DNA from 4 places in the Roseateles microcysteis genome. Region 2 is predicted to be linked to each of the others. Evidence: predicted binding sites of a transcription regulator. Region 2 holds the regulator's gene; each other region holds the start of a gene.

Region 1 (4,186 bases), on a different contig from region 2:
CGGTGCAGGCCTTGCTCGAGGATCTCGTCCACCGAGCCGTATTCCAGGCGCAGGGCCAGCTGCCCGGCGCGCTTCTTGACCACGCGGCCGGCGTCCAGCGCGCCCTGGTTGGCTTCGATCTTCGGGAGGATGGCGACGATCTCGTCGCAGCAGGCGCGCAGGCTCCGGGGCACGTCGGGGCGCAGGATCAGGAGCTCGGTGACGCGGCGGCCCTCCAGGCTGTCGCGGTAGATCGCGTGATAGGCCTCGAAGGCCGAGAGCGAGCGCAAGAGCGCGCTCCAGGCATAGAAGTCGGGCGCGCTGTCGCTGGCCACTTCCACCGGCGCCAAGGTCTCGACCGCCGGTTCGATCAACTGCGATTTCACGTCCAGCAGGCGTGCCGTGTTGTCGGCCCGCTCGATGAAGGTGCCCAGGCGGATGAACATATAGGCGTCGTTGCGCTGCAAGGTGCCGTAGGTGGCGCCGCGGAACAGGTGCGAGCGCTCCTTCACCCAGTCGAAGAAGCTGGAGACGCTCGGGATGCCGCGCTTCGGGAAGCTGCGGCCTTCCAGCCAGGTGCTGTTGATGGCCTCCCACATCTCGGCCGTGATCTGGCCGCGCACCGCATGGGCGTTCTCGCGCGCGGAGCGCAGGCAGCTCAGGACCGAGGCCGGGTTGTCCAGGTCCAGCGCCATGAAGTTGAAGAGATGCTCGGCATCGAGCTGCGGATGCCGCGCGCTGTAGTCCTGCAGGGCGCCGGTCACGGCCAGCGGCGCGGCCAGTTCGGTGCGCGCGCCGTGCGACTGCGGCAGCATCGACAGCGATTGGGTCACGTCGAGCATGCGCACCAGGTTCTCGGCGCGTTCGACATAGCGGCTCATCCAATAGAGCTGGGAGGCGGTGCGAGACAGCATGATCAGGACTCCCGCCGGGCTGCCCCAAGGGAGGCCTGCGCCCCCTCGGGGAGCAGAGAACGAAGTGAACGTGGGGGCTTCATATCAACTTTCCAGAATCCAGGTGTCCTTGGTGCCGCCGCCTTGGCTGCTGTTCACCACCAATGAGCCTTCCTTCAAGGCCACGCGCGTGAGCCCGCCGGCCACCATCGTGATCTCCCGCCCGGTCAACACGAACGGCCGCAGGTCGATATGTCGGGGCGCGATGCCGCTCTCCACGAAGGTGGGGCAGCTCGAGAGGCACAGCGTTGGCTGCGCGATGTAGTTGCTCGGGTTGGCCTTGACGCGCAGCTTGAAGTCCTCGACCTCGGCAGCCGTGGCGGCCGGGCCGACCAGCATGCCGTAGCCGCCGGCGCCATGCACTTCCTTCACCACAAGGTCTTTCATGTGGTTCAAGACATGGTCGAGGTCCGCGCTCTTGCGGCATTGCCAGGTCGGCACGTTGTGCAGGATCGGCTCCTCGCCCAGGTAGAAGCGGATCATGTCCGGCACATAGGGGTAGATGGACTTGTCGTCCGCCACGCCGGTGCCGATGGCGTTCGCCAGGATCAGGTGGCCCTTCTGGTAGACCGAGAGCAGCCCCGGCACGCCCAGCATCGAATCGGCACGGAAGGCCAGCGGGTCGAGGAAGGCGTCGTCGATGCGGCGGTAGATCACGTCCACCCGCTTGGGGCCGACCGTGGTGCGCATGTAGAGCCAGTCGTCCTTGACGAACAGGTCCTGGCCCTCGACCAGCTCCACACCCATCTGCTGCGCCAGGAAGGCATGCTCGAAGTAGGCGGAGTTGAAGGGGCCGGGCGTCAGCACCACGGCGGTCGGGTTCTCCTCAAGGCTGGCATGGCGCAGCGTGTTGAGCAGCAGCGTCGGGTAGTGCGCCACCGGCGCCACCGCATAGCGCGAGAACAGCTCGGGGAAGAGCCGCATCATCATCTTGCGGTTCTCCAGCATGTAGCTCACACCGCTGGGCACGCGCAGGTTGTCTTCCAGCACGTAGTAGCCGCCGTCGGAATGGCGGATCAGGTCCACGCCGGTGATGTGGGCGTAGATGCCATGCGGCAGGTCCAGGCCCTGCATCGCCTGCTGGTACTGCGCGTTGCCGAGCACCTGCTCGGTCGGTATCAGGCCGGCCTTGAGGATTTCATGGTCGTGATAGATGTCCCAGAGAAAGCGGTTCAGCGCCGTGACCCGCTGGCGCAGGCCCTTTTCCAGCATCTGCCATTCCGAGGCCGGCACGATGCGGGGCACCATGTCGAAGGGAATCAGCCGCTCGGCGCCGGCCTCGTCGCCATAGACGGCGAAGGTGATGCCGACCTTGTGGAACAGCAGGTCGGCCTCGGCGCGCTTCTTGGCCAGGGTCTCGGCCGACTGCGCCTGCAGCCAGCTGCCGAAAGCGCCGTAGTGTTGGCGGAGGGCACCACCGGCCTCCAGCATCTCGTCGTAGTGGCCGGCGGGCGGCAGGGTCAGCGCATGCATGGGGAACAACTCCGAAAGGCTCAGATCCATCAATGCAAGGCCCGTGCCTGTTTGATGGCTGATCTGAGCAGCAAGCATGAACCTTGTTGGTGCCGAAAGCCAGTGTGCCTGCATCTGGTGCCTGCCGCGTGTGCCAGCTTGGTGCGCCAGGTCTTGCCTGCGGGGCGTGCGTGCAAAAAAAGAGCCTCGGACCTTGCGGCCCGAGGCTGAATCCATCCTTGGGGGATAGAGGAGACAACTGCAGTTGATGTTGCAGTCGCACATAACGTGCCAGGTCTTGCCTGGCTGGGCGATATTCGCCAGCCGCTGCCTCAAAGCTGCCCTCAGAGTTGCCCTCAGAGTTGCTTGAAGCGGTGCGAATAGGCCGGGCTGACCTCCAGCGACTCGGGCCGGCTCTTCAGCGTGATGCTGAGCTTGCCGCTCAAGGCCCGGCTGACCGACTTGATGGCATGGGCATTGACGATGGTCGAGCGGTGCACCTGCCAGAAGTGCTCGCCGTCCAGTCGCTGGATCAGCTCCTTCAAGGGCACCGAGATCAGGGCCTCGGTGTCGGCAGTGACCACGGCCACGTATTTGTTGTCGGCGCGGAAATAGACCACGTCGTCCACCGTGATCAGTTGCAGCTCGCGGCCGCGCTGCACGGTGATCCAGCGCAAGGCCTCGGTGCCGGCCGGCGCGGCCTGCGCTTTGAGCCCGCCAAGGTCGGCCGGTTGCTGCGGCAGCCGCTCCTTCAGGCGCAGCAGGGTCTTGGCCATGCGCGCCGGGTCCAGCGGCTTCAGGAGGTAGCCGACCGCACCTTCGTCGAAGGCCTGCACCGCATAGCGCTCATGCGCCGTGATGAAGACGACGTGGGCACGGCGGCCAATCAATTGCGCCACCTCAAGGCCGGAGAGCCCGGGCATCTGCACGTCCAGGAAGCAGACCTCGGGCTGCAATTGCTCCACCAGGCGCAAGGCCTCATGGCCGTCGCGAGCGATGGCCACGACCTGGGCCTCGGGCCATTGGCGCAAGAGCTCCTCGCGGATTTCGCTGGCGAGCAGCGCTTCGTCTTCGGCGATCAGGATGCGGGTCATGGCGCGATCAGGGCGTGGCAATGGGGATGGGCCAGTTCAGCTTGAACAGCGGCATCTCGTTGGCGGCCAGTGTCAGTGAAGACTGATTGCCGTGCACGGCCCGCAGGCGCTGGTTCAGCTCGGCCATCGGCACGCGTGCGGCGGCGGCTTGTGTCCGCTCGGCATCTGGCCCGAGCGCCTGCAGCCACAGCTCGGCACGTCCCTCGGCGGCCAGCAGCGACAGGCTCCACAGCGTGGTGCCCTCATCGAGCAACGGCCGCACCAGCGGCAGCAAGACCATGGGCGCCAGCGGCCATTCCGGTGGGTCGTTCAGGCCGGCCAGATGCAGCCGCTCGGTGCTCCTGGCATCGGCGCTGACCAGGCTCGCATAGGAGCGCAAGGCGACAAGCTCGCGGGCCAGTGTCGACAGTTCGGCTTCCACATGCGGCTGCAAGGCGCGCAGCAGCTCGATCAAGGCCGCCAGCCGGGCCTGGCCGCGGGCTGGCTGCTCCAGCAGCTCGGTGTCGATGGTGGCCAGGCGCTCCGACAGCAGCGCCGGGTCGACGCGCGCCTGCAGCGCCAGCAATTGCGCCGCCGCCAGCTTGCGCTCGCGCTCGGCGGCTTCTTCCTGCAGCGACTTCAGTCGTGCCTGTGCACGCCGCGAGTAGCGCTGCTGCAAATAGACCGTCATGCCCAGCGAATGCCAGATGAAGCTGCTGCCGGCCAGCC
Region 2 (4,186 bases):
ATCGAATACGACAGCCGCAAGGAAACCGTCCGCTTCGTCGGCAATGCGGTGCTTCGCCAACTGCGCAACGGCCTCGTCACCGGGGAGACCACCGGTGGCGAGATCGCCTATGACAACCGCAGCGAACTCTTCAAGACCAGCGGCGGCAATGTCGAGCGCAGCCCCAACGGCCGCGGCCGCATGGTGTTGATGCCGCGCGCAGCCAGTGCGCCCGAGGCATTGCCGTCCGCCAGCAGCGCACCTACCCAACTGCAGCCCAGCACCACGCTGCAAACCACGCCTCGCAAGCCCTCATGAGCGGCATCGACAGCGCAGCGGCGGCACCGGACCGCCCGAGCCGGCTTGAGGCCGACGGACTGCAGAAGACCTACGGCGTGCGTCGCGTGGTCAAGAACGTGCACCTGGCCGTGGACAGCGGTGAAGTCGTGGGCCTCCTGGGTCCCAACGGTGCCGGCAAGACCACCAGTTTCTACATGATCGTCGGCCTGGTGCGGGCGGACGCCGGCGAGATCCGGCTCGATGGCGAGGCGCTGGAGCGCCTGCCCATCCACCGCCGCTCGCGCCTCGGGCTGTCCTATCTGCCGCAGGAGGCTTCGATCTTCCGCAAGCTCACCGTCGAGGAAAACATCCGCGCCGTGCTGGAGCTGCAGCAGGACGAGAACGGCAAGCCCTGGACCAAGACCCGCATCAACGAGATGCTGGACAGCCTCCTGCACGAGCTCTCGATCGAGAAGCTGCGCGACAGCCCGGCACCCGCGCTCTCGGGCGGCGAGCGCCGCCGGGTCGAGATTGCCCGCGCCTTGGCCACGCAGCCGCGCTTCATCCTCCTGGACGAGCCTTTTGCCGGCGTGGACCCGATCGCCGTGCTCGAGATCCAACGCATCATCGGCTTCCTGAAGGCGCGCGGCATCGGTGTGCTGATCACCGATCACAACGTGCGCGAGACCCTGGGCATCTGCGACCGCGCCTACATCATCAGCGAGGGCGAGGTGCTGGCCGAAGGCACGCCCGACGAGCTGGTGGCCAACGCCGACGTGCGCAAGGTGTACCTCGGCGAACACTTCAAAATGTAGGCTGCTGGGGCTGCGCTGAGATGAAACCCACCCTGCAGGTACGGCTCAGTCAGCATCTGGCGCTGACGCCCCAGTTGCAGCAGTCGATCCGGCTGCTGCAGCTCTCCACACTGGAGCTGCACCAGGAAGTGGAGCAGATGCTGGCGCAGAACCCGCTGCTCGAGACCGACGAGGAATTCGGCAGCGCGGTCACCGCACCCGAGCTCAGCGAAGTCCGCGGCAACGCGTCCGACGAACCCGACTCGGCACCTTCAGGCGATGGTGAGGCCGCGAGCGAGATCAAGGCCGAGGACTTCGGCACCACCGAGCGCGAAGACTGGGAAAACGGCACCGAGGGCGACGACTTCGACGGCATCCGCGAGCTGCCCGGCAGCGCCAGCTCCAGCAGCGAAGACGGAGAAAGGCCCGAGACCGAGGCGCCGTCCATCAGCCTGCAGCAGCATCTGCAACAGCAGATGGCCGGCATGTCTTTCAGCAGCGAAGACCGCGCCGCGCTCCTGGTGCTGATCGAATCGCTGAACGACGACGGCTACCTGGCCGACCCGCTGGAAGAGATCGCCGCCTCGCTCGCCGGTGAAGACGACCCCGAGGCACTCGAGGAATTGCTGGAACGCCTGCAGGTGGCCTTGCGCTGGCTGCAGAGCATGGAGCCCACCGGTGTCGGCGCCCGGGACCTCTCCGAATGCCTGCTCCTGCAACTGCGCACGCGGCCGCGCAGCCAGGTGCAGGTGGTGGCCATCCTGATCTGCAAGAACCACCTGGAGCTGCTGGCCCGGCGCGACAGCAAGAAGCTGATGGCACTCACCGGCGCCGACGAACAGCTGCTGCGCGAGGCGCAGACGCTGATCCAGACACTGGAGCCCAAGCCGGGCCGGCCGTTTGCGCCAGGCGAGGCGGCGGCCGTGGTGCCGGACGTGATCGTCAGCAAGAGCGGCCGCGGATTCCGTGTGATGCTCAACCCCGAGGTCGCGCCCAAGCTGCGCATCAACGAGCTCTATGCCAATGCGCTGCGCGCCACGCGCGGCGGCATCAGCAACAGCGCGCTGGGCGGCCAATTGCAGGAGGCGCGCTGGTTCATCAAGAACATCCAGCAGCGCTTCGACACCATCCTGCGTGTCTCGCAGGCCATCGTCGAGCGGCAGAAGGGCTTCTTCCAGCATGGGGCGCTGGCGATGAAGCCGCTGGTGCTCAGAGAAATAGCCGACGAGCTGGGCCTGCATGAATCGACCATCTCGCGCGTGACCACGGCCAAGTACATGGCCACGCCGCATGGCACCTTCGAGCTGAAGTACTTCTTCGGGTCCGGCCTCAACACCGATGCCGGCGGCAATGCCTCCAGCACGGCGGTGCGCGCGCTGATCAAGCAGTTCGTCGACGCCGAAGACAACAACAAGCCGCTGTCCGACAGCGCCTTGTCCGACATGCTGGAAGAGCAGGGCATCCAGGTGGCGCGGCGCACGGTGGCCAAGTACCGCGAGGCGCTGAAAATTGCGCCGGCCAATCTGCGCAAGGCGCTTTGACGCGACTCTGACCTGGGGTCTGAGCGGGGGTCTGAACGGGGCCCTGAATGCCTGCCGCGCAGCGCGCTGCCAACGCATGACCCAGCGACTTGCTAGGACTTTGCCGCGTCAGTCGCCGCACCGCAACAGCGCCGGCACAAACGATCAAGGCGTTGATTGATGCGCCCTGAATCCGCCCGGGATAACCCGCAAAGTGGGTGACCGGAAACCTTGCCTCCCGGCCGATTCATCCGCTATTCAAAATTCCGATAGTTCGACGCACAAGCGTCATACATCGATTCGGACCCGTCCTCATAAGCTGGACTCCTCACAAGCGCAGGCGGGCCTCATCCGGGCCTTGCAAGCAGGCTTGTAGATCGCCGCCTCGTGAAGCCTCGGGGCGCTTGCGGTGAACACCAGTCAATGACAAAAAGTGCCGGCCAAGCCCGGTGACGGAGACAGCTTGTGAACAAGATTTCGAAACTGGCCTTGCGGCCGGATGGCCTGGCCCTGGCCGTTTCCATGGCCCTCACGCTGATGGCCAGCGAGGCCGCGATGGCTCAAGCGAGCACGACGCCCGTAGCGCCGGCCAAGCCCGCGGCCGAAGCGGCGCAAGGCGGTGAACAGGCCAAGGACAGCAAGGATGACAAGAAGCCGGCAGCGAAGGCCACGGCCGAGCTGAGCTCGGTGCTGGTGATCGGCACGCGGCTCTCGCAGCAGTCCAGCATCGACCGCAAGAAGCGCGCGGCCACGGCCACCGACTCGGTCGTGGCGGAAGACGTCGGTGCCTTCCCTGACCGCAATATCGGCGAAGCGATCTCGCGCATTGCCGGTGTGGCGCTGGACCGCGGCGACTTCGGCGAAGGCGTGAGCGTCTCGGTGCGCGGCACCGGCGCCGATCTCACGCGTGTGGAGATGGATGGCCAGGCCGTGCAGGCTGGTGGCGGCACCGACCTGCTGGGTGGTGGCGGTGGCCGCGGTGTCGAGTTCCGCGAGCTTTCGTCGGACCTGATCAAGAGCGTGGACGTGGTCAAGGGTTCGACCGCCGCGATGACCGAAGGCTCGCTCGGCGGCAGCATCATCATCAACACGCGGACCGGCCTGGACTTCAAGAAGCCCTATTACTCGCTGCGCGTGGCCGCCACCGAGAGCTCCCTGAACAGGAAGACCACGCCCAACCTGAACCTGGTGCTGGCCGACAAGTTCCTGGACAAGCGTCTGGGCGTGCTGGTCAACCTGAACAAGTCCAACTACAACAGCGAGAGCCATCAGCAGAGCAATGGCGGCGTCAACGGCCTGCAAGGCCTGTTGCGCCAGGCGGACTTCGACAACTCGCCGGAGAAGACCTTTGCCTTCAACCCGGCCACGGTCTCCAAGACCGACCCGACGGTCAACGCCACGTTCCTGGCCTCGCCGCTGACGGCCGGCGGCACCTTCAATGCAGCCACGCCGCTGGAGCTGATCACCAAATCGGCCGCTGCGCAGAGCAAGGCCGACTGCTTCACTGCCTTCCCCAATCTCACCACGGCGCAGACCAGCGCGATCAACGGCAGCACGGCGCGCACGCTGGCCATCAACCAGCGCAACAACGAACAGCTGAGCTGCCTGAACCAG
Region 3 (4,186 bases), on a different contig from region 2:
GGCATTCGCCGTCAGGCTGGATCACGGCCACCATGGTAGCCAGCAAGTCGAAGCCAGCGAACTGCGACTCCAGGCCGCGTGGGTTCGTGCTCATCGGACTGCTCCTGCAAGCGGCCGCGGCCGCCGAGTCAAGGCAGCTTGCTGATCTCGCGCTTGAGCGCCTCGATGTCGGCTTCCTGACGCGTGATGCTGGCCTTCAGCTCGGCCACACGGTCCAGATATTTCTGGTAGTTGCGCTCTTCGCCACGACGCTCTGGCGTGCCGTTGTTGTACTCGGCACGCAGCTCCGACAACTTGGACTCGGCATTGCGCAACTCGGCCTGCAGCACCGAGCGCCGCTCGCTGTCGCGGCCGCGTTGCTGTTGCGACTCGACCTTGCTCTCGTTCGGCCGCGCATTGCTGCTGACTGTGCCGCTGGCAGGCGGTGCCGGCCGGCGCGCCGGTTGCAGCACCGTGATGGGCGCGCCCTCGATGGTGCGGCAGCCCTTCTCTTGCGCTTCCTTCGCGCTCAGGGCATCGGTGTACAGCACCGGCGGGCCGGGGCAACGATAGACGATGGTCTGAGCGCTGGCCTCGCCAAGCAGGGCCAACAGCAGAGCCGGCAACAGGTACCGGGCAGCTCGCAGATGAATGCTCATGAGGGCGATTGTGGCGCATGAATGTAAAAGGGACGGCCAAGACCGTCCCTTTGTCTGTATCAGCCGGTTTGGCTGGGGCTCACTGCCATTACAGGCTGTAGTACATGTCGTATTCGACCGGGTGCGTTGCCATGCGGAAGCGGGTCACTTCCTGCATCTTCAGGTCGATATAGGCATCGATGAAGCTGTCGGTGAACACGCCACCCTTGGTCAGGAAGGCGCGGTCCTTGTCCAGGTACTCCAGGGCCTGATCCAGGCTGTGGCAGACGGTCGGGATCTTCGCGTCTTCTTCCGGCGGCAGGTGGTACAGATCCTTGGTGGCGGCTTCGCCCGGGTGGATCTTGTTTTCGACGCCGTCCAGGCCCGCCATCAGCAGTGCTGCGAAGCACAGGTACGGATTGGCCGAAGGATCGGGGAAGCGCGCTTCGACGCGGCGGCCCTTGGGGTTGGCCACGTAGGGGATGCGGATCGAGGCCGAGCGGTTCTTGGCCGAGTAGGCCAGCTTCACCGGGGCTTCGAAGCCAGGCACCAGGCGCTTGTACGAGTTCGTACCCGGGTTGGTGATGGCGTTCAGCGCGCGAGCATGCTTGATGATGCCGCCGATGTAGTACAGGGCGAAGTCGGACAGGCCTGCATAGCCGTCGCCAGCGAACAGGTTCTTGCCGTCCTTCCAGACCGACTGGTGAACGTGCATGCCGGAACCGTTGTCGCCAACGATGGGCTTGGGCATGAAGGTGGCGGTCTTGCCGTAGGCATGGGCCACGTTCTGCACCACGTACTTCTGCAGCTGGGTCCAGTCGGCGCGCTGCACCAGCGAGCTGAACTTGGTGCCGATTTCCATCTGGCCGGCGTTGGCCACTTCATGGTGATGCACCTCGACCGGGATGCCCAGCTGTTCGAGGATCAGGCACATTTCCGAGCGCATGTCCTGGCCGGCGTCGACCGGGGGCACGGGGAAGTAGCCGCCCTTGACGGTGGGGCGGTAGCCGCTGTTACCGTGCTCGTACTCCTTGCCGGTGTTCCAGGCAGCTTCTTCGCTTTCGATCTTGAAGAAGCAGCCGGACATGTCATTGCCCCAGCGGATCGAGTCGAAGATGAAGAATTCGGGTTCCGGACCGAAGTAGGCGGTGTCGCCCAGGCCGGAAGACTTCAGGTAGGCCTCGGCGCGCTTGGCCAGCGAACGCGGGTCGCGCTCATAGGCCTTGCCGTCGGTGGGGTCGATCACGTCGCAGGACAGGATCAGGGTCGGCTCTTCGAAGAAGGGGTCGATATTGGCCGTGTTCGGGTCCGGGATCAGCAGCATGTCGGAGGCTTCGATGCCCTTCCAGCCGGCGATCGACGAACCGTCGAATGCATGACCCGACGTGAACTTGTCTTCGTCGAAGTGGGAAACCGGCACGGACACATGCTGTTCCTTGCCACGGGTATCGGTGAAGCGGAAGTCGACGAACTTGACTTCGTTTTCCTTCACCATCTTCATCACGTCGGCGACGGTCTTGGCCATCAATAGCTCCTGCTGCAGTAGGTTCAATGTGGAATTCGGCGAGCGCGTGGGCGCTACGGGGTATTAATTAGCAGTTTGTGTGCCAACACCATGACAAAACCGCTGTTGGCCGCCTGCCTCTGGTGCACAGGCGCTGCGAGGCCACATTATGCGCCGCGACGGGGCCGACGATCAGGGTTTACGCACCTCCGAAGTGCACCACGCGCCAACGTCGGGCACCAAAATGGCGCCTAACCTGGCACCAAATTGGCGCAGCATTTCAGCTCAGTGGCGTGAGCACTTCGAGCTCCACCGGCGGTGGTGGCGGCGCGGGCGGCACTGCGGCCGCGCGCAGCTGCTGCAAGGCGGCCAGCGCATAGTGGGCGAACCAGGCGGTCGAGAAGGCGAAGACCAGCATGTAGAGCCAGATCGTCACCAGGATCAGGAACGGCGCCAGCACCACCGCCATCACGCCCAGGGCCCAGATGAAGGCCGGCGCCGCGCCCAGATAACCGGTGATCACGCCAATGGCCAGCAGTGGCCCGCGATGCGCCTGCAGCAGTTGCCGGCGCTCCTCGGCCGAGGCATGGGCTGCCAGCACGTCGAAGCTGAAGATCTTGAAGCTCAGCCAGCCCCAGATCAGCGGCGGCAGGATCAGGATCACCGGCGGTATCAGCCAGAAAGGCATGCTGACGACGAGCGCGCCCAAGGCCAGCAAGGTAGCGCCCAGCGCGATGAACACGCCCTGGATCAGGCCGCCGCCCTGCTTCTTCTCGAGGGTCGGGAAGCGCCTGGCCGCCACCAGGCCCACGATGGCCTGCGTCATGCACAGCGCGACCAGGAGGAGGCTCATGAGCACGATCACCGGCAACACCATGGCCAGAACGACCAGCGGCGCCAGCGCGCTGCGGAAGCCGCCGGCGCCCATGGCGTCCAGCCATTGCAGCAGGCTTTCGACCAGCTTCCATTGCTCGAGCGTGGCACGCACACCGGCGACCGAAGCCTCCCAGCCGAAATACATGAAGACGCCGCTGAGCAGCGCCACCACCAGCAAGGGCAGGAGCGACAGCCCGATCACCTTGGGGTGCAGGCAGTAGGCGGCCGCGCGCCAGAAAGAGTCGCCCAGTCGGCTCATATGTTCCAAAGCTGCTCTCCTGCGCTTGTCTTGCTGGCTGGCCAGCTGTTCAGCCTCGGCCGGCCAGGCGCTTCAAGCCCAGCCACTGCTGGGCCCAGAAGCCGCGGCCGTAGTCGCGCCCGCCCTCTTCGGGCAGCTGGTCGCGCACGCCGGTGGCATCGTATTGCAGCTTGAAGTCGGCCGTGCCGAAGACGATGTCCCAGAGCGGGAACAGCACTGCGAAGTTGTGGCCGCCCAGCGTGCCACGGCCGCCCGACTCGTGGCCTATGCCGATGGAGTGATGGCGGCGATGGAAACGCGGGCTCACCAGCACGCGCTCCAGCACGGCACCAAACCAGATCCGCGCATTGGCATGCTGCAGGCTTTCCATCAACTGCGAGATCGCCACCAGGGCCACGAACTGCCCCGGGCCCACGCCGATCAGGCGCGCCACCAGCACAAAGGCGGCGTCGATCAGCACATCGTCCAGCAGGTGGTTGCGGTTGTCGCTCCACAGCGTCATCTGGCGCTGGCTGTGATGCAGCGAATGCAGGGACCACCACCAGTTGAAGGAATGCTGCGCGCGGTGCAGCCAATACATGAGCAAGTCGAACACCAAGAGGTAGAGCAGGAAGCTCACCATCGGCTGGTCAGTCACGCCGGGCCAGAGACCGTCGAGCTGCCAGGTCGGCACTCCCAGCATGCGCATCTCGCCGGACAGGGCATCAAAGATCGGGTCCAGGCTGAAGAACATCGCCAGCCGGAACAGCCCCAGGCGATGGATGAGCGTGTAGAGGATGTCGACCCGCACGGCCGCGCGGTCGCTCACCGCCTCGACCGGTCGCCAGCGTTCCAGCGCGCGCAAGACGGTCAGCATCACGGCGATCTGCAAGAGGCCGACCAGCAGCCAGCCGGTGGCCTCGTAGGCGTCTTCCAGGCGGGCGCCCAGGC
Region 4 (4,186 bases), on a different contig from region 2:
GTGGCCGGAGCAGGACGGCAGTGGGTTTCCCGAAGCGAGGTAAAGGAGGAGGACCTGGCGCGGCCAGGGCCGGGGGACACGAGCGCAGGGGAACCCGCTGGCGGCCTGATCTTCGACCAACCGAGGAACAAGAAAACGAACGGCAGCTACGTGCCTGCATGAGTCTCCCCCTCAGATCGGCGATGAGCCATTTTTTGCATGCGCGCGCGATGCGATGATCCGGCTCCATCGAAAACCCTGGATGAATTCCATGCGCAAGCTGCTCGCCTTGATTCCCCTCGCGCTGTGCCTGTCGCCGGCCTTGGCCGCCGAACCCATCACCACCGCCTCGGGCCTGGTCTACACCGAAGTCGTGGCCGGCACCGGCGCGAAGCCGACGCAGAACGACAAGGTCAAGGTGCACTACGTCGGCCGCTTTCTCGACGGCCGCGAGTTCGACAGTTCGGTCGCCCGCGGCGAGCCGATGGACCTGCCGCTCAACCGCGTGATCCGTTGCTGGACCGAAGGCGTGCAGTTGATGAAGGTCGGCGGCAAGGCCAAGTTCTATTGCCCGGCCGCCCTGGCCTATGGCGAACGCGGTGCCGGTGGCGGCGCCATTCCGCCCAACACGCCGCTGACCTTCGAGATCGAGCTGCTGGGCATCGTCAAGCCCTGAGCACGGCGGGTCGCCTCGGGGATGGCCATGGAGCGATGGGCTGTGACCTTGATTGATTGCTGAGGCCCGCTTGCGGGCATGGAAGTTGCGTCAAGCCCTGCAACCCTTGTCCCGTAACAACCCCCCTTGAGCGACTCCCTTTCCCTGGCCCAGGGCCTGCGCGTCCTGCTGATCGATGACGGTGCCCACCGCGGCGCGCTGATCAGCGACGAGCTGGCGCGCCTGGGCTGCGAGGTGGTGGGCGTGGTGGAGCAGGCCACGCTGATCCATGACTGCGTGCTGCGCTTGAAGCCCGATGTGGTGATCGTCGACAGTGAATCGCCCACCCGCGACACGGTAGAGATGCTTGCCACGGTTTCGGAGACGATGCCGCGCCCGGTGGTGATGTTTTCCGAGGACGGCGGCGACGACCCGATGCGCCGCGCCCTGAAGGCGGGCGTCAGCGCCTATGTGGTGGCCGGCCTGCGCGCCGAGCGCCTGGCGCCGGTGCTGCAGGTGGCGATTGCCCGTTTCGAGCAAGACCTGGCGCTGCGCCAGGAGCTGGGCAAGGCGCAGGCGCAATTGGCCAGCCGCAAGAGCGTGGAGAAGGCCAAGGGCATCCTGATGAGCGAGCTGGGCCTGGATGAGGACGCGGCCTACAAGCGTCTGCGCAAGCTCGCGATGGACCGCGGTGAGGCGTTGGCCGCCGTGGCAGAGCGGGTCATCGACGCGCATTCCCTTTTGCGCCCGTGTTGATGTTGCATTGCACCAATCTGGCGCAGCGATGCCGGCAAACAGTGCGCGGCCGGTGCGTGCACCGGCCAAATCTCCCGGAATAACGCTGGCACGCTTTCTGCTGAAGTGAAGTCGTCGGGCCCGCAACGGCGTGGGCCCTTCTGGAATCGAACAAGGACAAAGGCGTCCGACCGATGGAGACACGCGAGTGGTCTCCTGGTCGCGACGCCTTTGTCCTTTTCTGCTTGGAGATCTCGATGAGCCATACGACTGGAAAGAAGCTGCACAAGGAGGGTTTGATGAGCGAGGAACGCCGCACATTGCTGGCCGGCGCTGCCGGTGCCGCCATGAGTGCCATGAGCCCCATGGCCTGGGCCGCCGGCTCGGACAAGCCCGAGAAGGAGGAGGTGCGCATCGGCTTCATCCCCCTGACCGACTGCGCCTCCATCGTGATGGCCTCGGTGCTGGGCTTCGACAAGAAGTACGGCATCAAGATCATCCCGACCAAGGAAGCCTCGTGGGCTGGTGTGCGTGACAAGCTGGTCAACGGCGAGCTGGACATGGCGCACGTGCTTTACGGCCTGATCTACGGCGTGCACCTCGGCGTCAGCGGGCCGAAGAAGGACATGGCCGTGCTGATGACCCTGAACAACAACGGCCAGGCCATCACGCTGTCGAAGAAGCTGGCGGACAAGGGCGCCGTGGATGGCGCCTCGCTCGCCAAGCTGATGAGCACCGAGAAGCGCGAGTACACCTTCGCGCAGACCTTCCCGACCGGCACGCATGCGATGTGGCTGTACTACTGGCTGGCCAGTGTCGGCATCAATCCGATCAAGGACGCCAAGGTCATCACCGTGCCGCCGCCGCAGATGGTGGCAAACATGCGCGTGGGCAATATGGACGGCTACTGCGTCGGCGAGCCCTGGGGCCACCGCGCCATCATGGACGGCATCGGCATCACCGCCGTGACCACGCAGGACATCTGGAAGGACCATCCCGAGAAGGTGCTGGGCACGACCGGCGAGTTCGCGAAGAAGTATCCGAACACCGCGCGCGCCGTGATCATGGCCGTGCTGGAGGCCAGCCGCTGGATCGATGCCGGCCTGCAGAACAAGCTGAAGATGGCCGACACCATCGCCGACAAGTCCTATGTCAATACCAGCGCCGACGCGATCAACCAGCGCATCCTCGGCCGCTACCAGAACGGCCTGGGCAAGACCTGGGACGACCCGAACCACATGAAGTTCTTCAACGACGGTGCGGTGAACTTCCCCTACCTGTCGGACGGCATGTGGTTCCTGACCCAGCACAAGCGCTGGGGCCTGATCAAGGACCATCCCGATTACCTGGGCGTGGCCAAGCAGATCAATCAGATCGAGCTCTACAAGCAGGCCGCATCGCAGCTGAAGGTCAGCGTGCCCAAGGACGCCCTGCGCGCCAGCAAGCTGATCGACGGCGTGACCTGGGACGGCAAGGAACCCGCCAAGTACGCCGATTCGTTCAAGGTCAAGGCTTGAGGAGCACAACATGGTCTCCGCAGTCTTTCATTCGCCGCGCGAAGTGATCAGCGAGGAGCCAGCCGCCGTGGCAGCCAAGCCTCGCGAGCCCTTGGCTGTCGTCGCCAAGCCGCAGCCCAAGGCGCGCGCTCCGCTGGACTGGCGCGCCTTCTGGATGCGCGTGCTGCCGCCCATCCTCGGCCTGGCCTTGCTGGTCGGCGTGTGGGGACTGCTGACGCAAAAGGGCGGCAGCTTTCCCACGCCCGTTCAAACCTTCGATGCCGCCGTCAAGCTGTTTGCCGACCCCTTCTACAGCAAGGGCCCGAACGATCAGGGCATAGGCTGGAACATCCTGTTCTCGCTGCAGCGCGTGGCCATGGGCTTCGGCCTCGCTGCCCTGGTGGGCATCCCGCTGGGCTTCATCATCGGCCGCTTCGAGTTCGCGAACCGCATGGTCTCGCCCTTGATCAGCCTCCTGAAGCCGGTGTCGCCGCTGGCCTGGCTGCCCATCGGCCTGCTGGTGTTCAAGAGCGCCAATCCGGCCGCGATCTGGACCATCTTCATCTGCTCGATCTGGCCGATGGTCGTCAACACCGCCGTGGGCGTGCAGCGCGTGCCGCAGGACTACCTGAACGTGGCCCGCGTCTTGAACCTCAGCGAATGGAAGGTCATCACGCGCATCCTGTTCCCGGCCGTCCTGCCCTACCTGCTGACGGGTGTGCGCCTGTCCGTCGGCACGGCCTGGCTGGTGATCGTGGCGGCCGAGATGCTGACCGGCGGCGTGGGCATCGGCTTCTGGGTCTGGGACGAGTGGAACAACCTGAACGTCCAGCACATCATCATCGCCATCTTCGTGATCGGCATCGTGGGCCTGGCCTTGGAGCAACTCCTGATGCTCGTGGCCCAGCGCTTCTCCTTCAGCGAGGACTGACCCCATGAGCAGCAAACCATTTGTCCTGGTGCAGGACGCCGAAATGGTGTTCTCCACCCGCAAGGGAAAGTTCCATGCACTGCGCGAGATCAATCTCGAAGTGCAGCGCGGCGAGTTCATCACGCTGATCGGCCATTCGGGCTGCGGCAAGTCCACGCTGCTGAATCTGATCGCGGGGCTGCTGTCCCCCACGAGCGGCGGCCTGATCTGCGATGGCCGCGAGATCGCGGCGCCCGGCCCCGAGCGCGCGGTCGTGTTCCAGAATCATTCGCTCCTGCCCTGGCTCACGTGCTTTGAGAACGTGTACCTGGCGGTCGAGCGCGTTTTCGGTGCCGAGGAGACAAAGGCCCAGCTCAAACAGCGTACGCTAGATGCGCTGGCGCTGGTCGG

Evidence for each region. Region 2 encodes sigma-54, which starts transcription at its own class of promoters, with help from an activator protein. Its sites were predicted from a motif close to TGGCANGNAANCTGCTTT; they were not measured.
Region 1: a site for sigma-54 is predicted at 2,661-2,678, ahead of V3596_RS10805 (circularly permuted type 2 ATP-grasp protein). Genes of this name have one in related genera too.
Region 3: a site for sigma-54 is predicted at 2,210-2,227, ahead of glnA (type I glutamate--ammonia ligase). Genes of this name have one in related genera too.
Region 4: a site for sigma-54 is predicted at 1,477-1,494, ahead of V3596_RS18420 (CmpA/NrtA family ABC transporter substrate-binding protein). Genes of this name have one in related genera too.

The regions. Positions count from the first base shown of each region.
Region 1 is NZ_JBAJMV010000003.1:386,126-390,311, reverse strand. Features, by position in the region: gene V3596_RS10810 (alpha-E domain-containing protein) at 1-893, opposite strand, end outside; gene V3596_RS10805 (circularly permuted type 2 ATP-grasp protein) at 978-2,405, opposite strand; gene V3596_RS10800 (LytR/AlgR family response regulator transcription factor) at 2,741-3,478, opposite strand; gene V3596_RS10795 (hypothetical protein) at 3,486-4,186, opposite strand, start outside.
Region 2 is NZ_JBAJMV010000007.1:241,050-245,235, forward strand. Features, by position in the region: gene lptA (lipopolysaccharide transport periplasmic protein LptA) at 1-297, shown strand, start outside; gene lptB (LPS export ABC transporter ATP-binding protein) at 294-1,073, shown strand; gene V3596_RS19760 (RNA polymerase factor sigma-54) at 1,094-2,593, shown strand; gene V3596_RS19765 (TonB-dependent receptor) at 3,038-4,186, shown strand, end outside.
Region 3 is NZ_JBAJMV010000005.1:264,939-269,124, reverse strand. Features, by position in the region: gene glnL (nitrogen regulation protein NR(II)) at 1-94, opposite strand, end outside; gene V3596_RS15540 (hypothetical protein) at 129-638, opposite strand; gene glnA (type I glutamate--ammonia ligase) at 727-2,142, opposite strand; gene V3596_RS15530 (EI24 domain-containing protein) at 2,402-3,256, opposite strand; gene V3596_RS15525 (sterol desaturase family protein) at 3,306-4,186, opposite strand, start outside.
Region 4 is NZ_JBAJMV010000006.1:381,186-385,371, reverse strand. Features, by position in the region: gene V3596_RS18430 (FKBP-type peptidyl-prolyl cis-trans isomerase) at 251-655, shown strand; gene V3596_RS18425 (ANTAR domain-containing response regulator) at 782-1,390, shown strand; gene V3596_RS18420 (CmpA/NrtA family ABC transporter substrate-binding protein) at 1,669-2,886, shown strand; gene ntrB (nitrate ABC transporter permease) at 2,897-3,796, shown strand; gene V3596_RS18410 (ABC transporter ATP-binding protein) at 3,801-4,186, shown strand, end outside.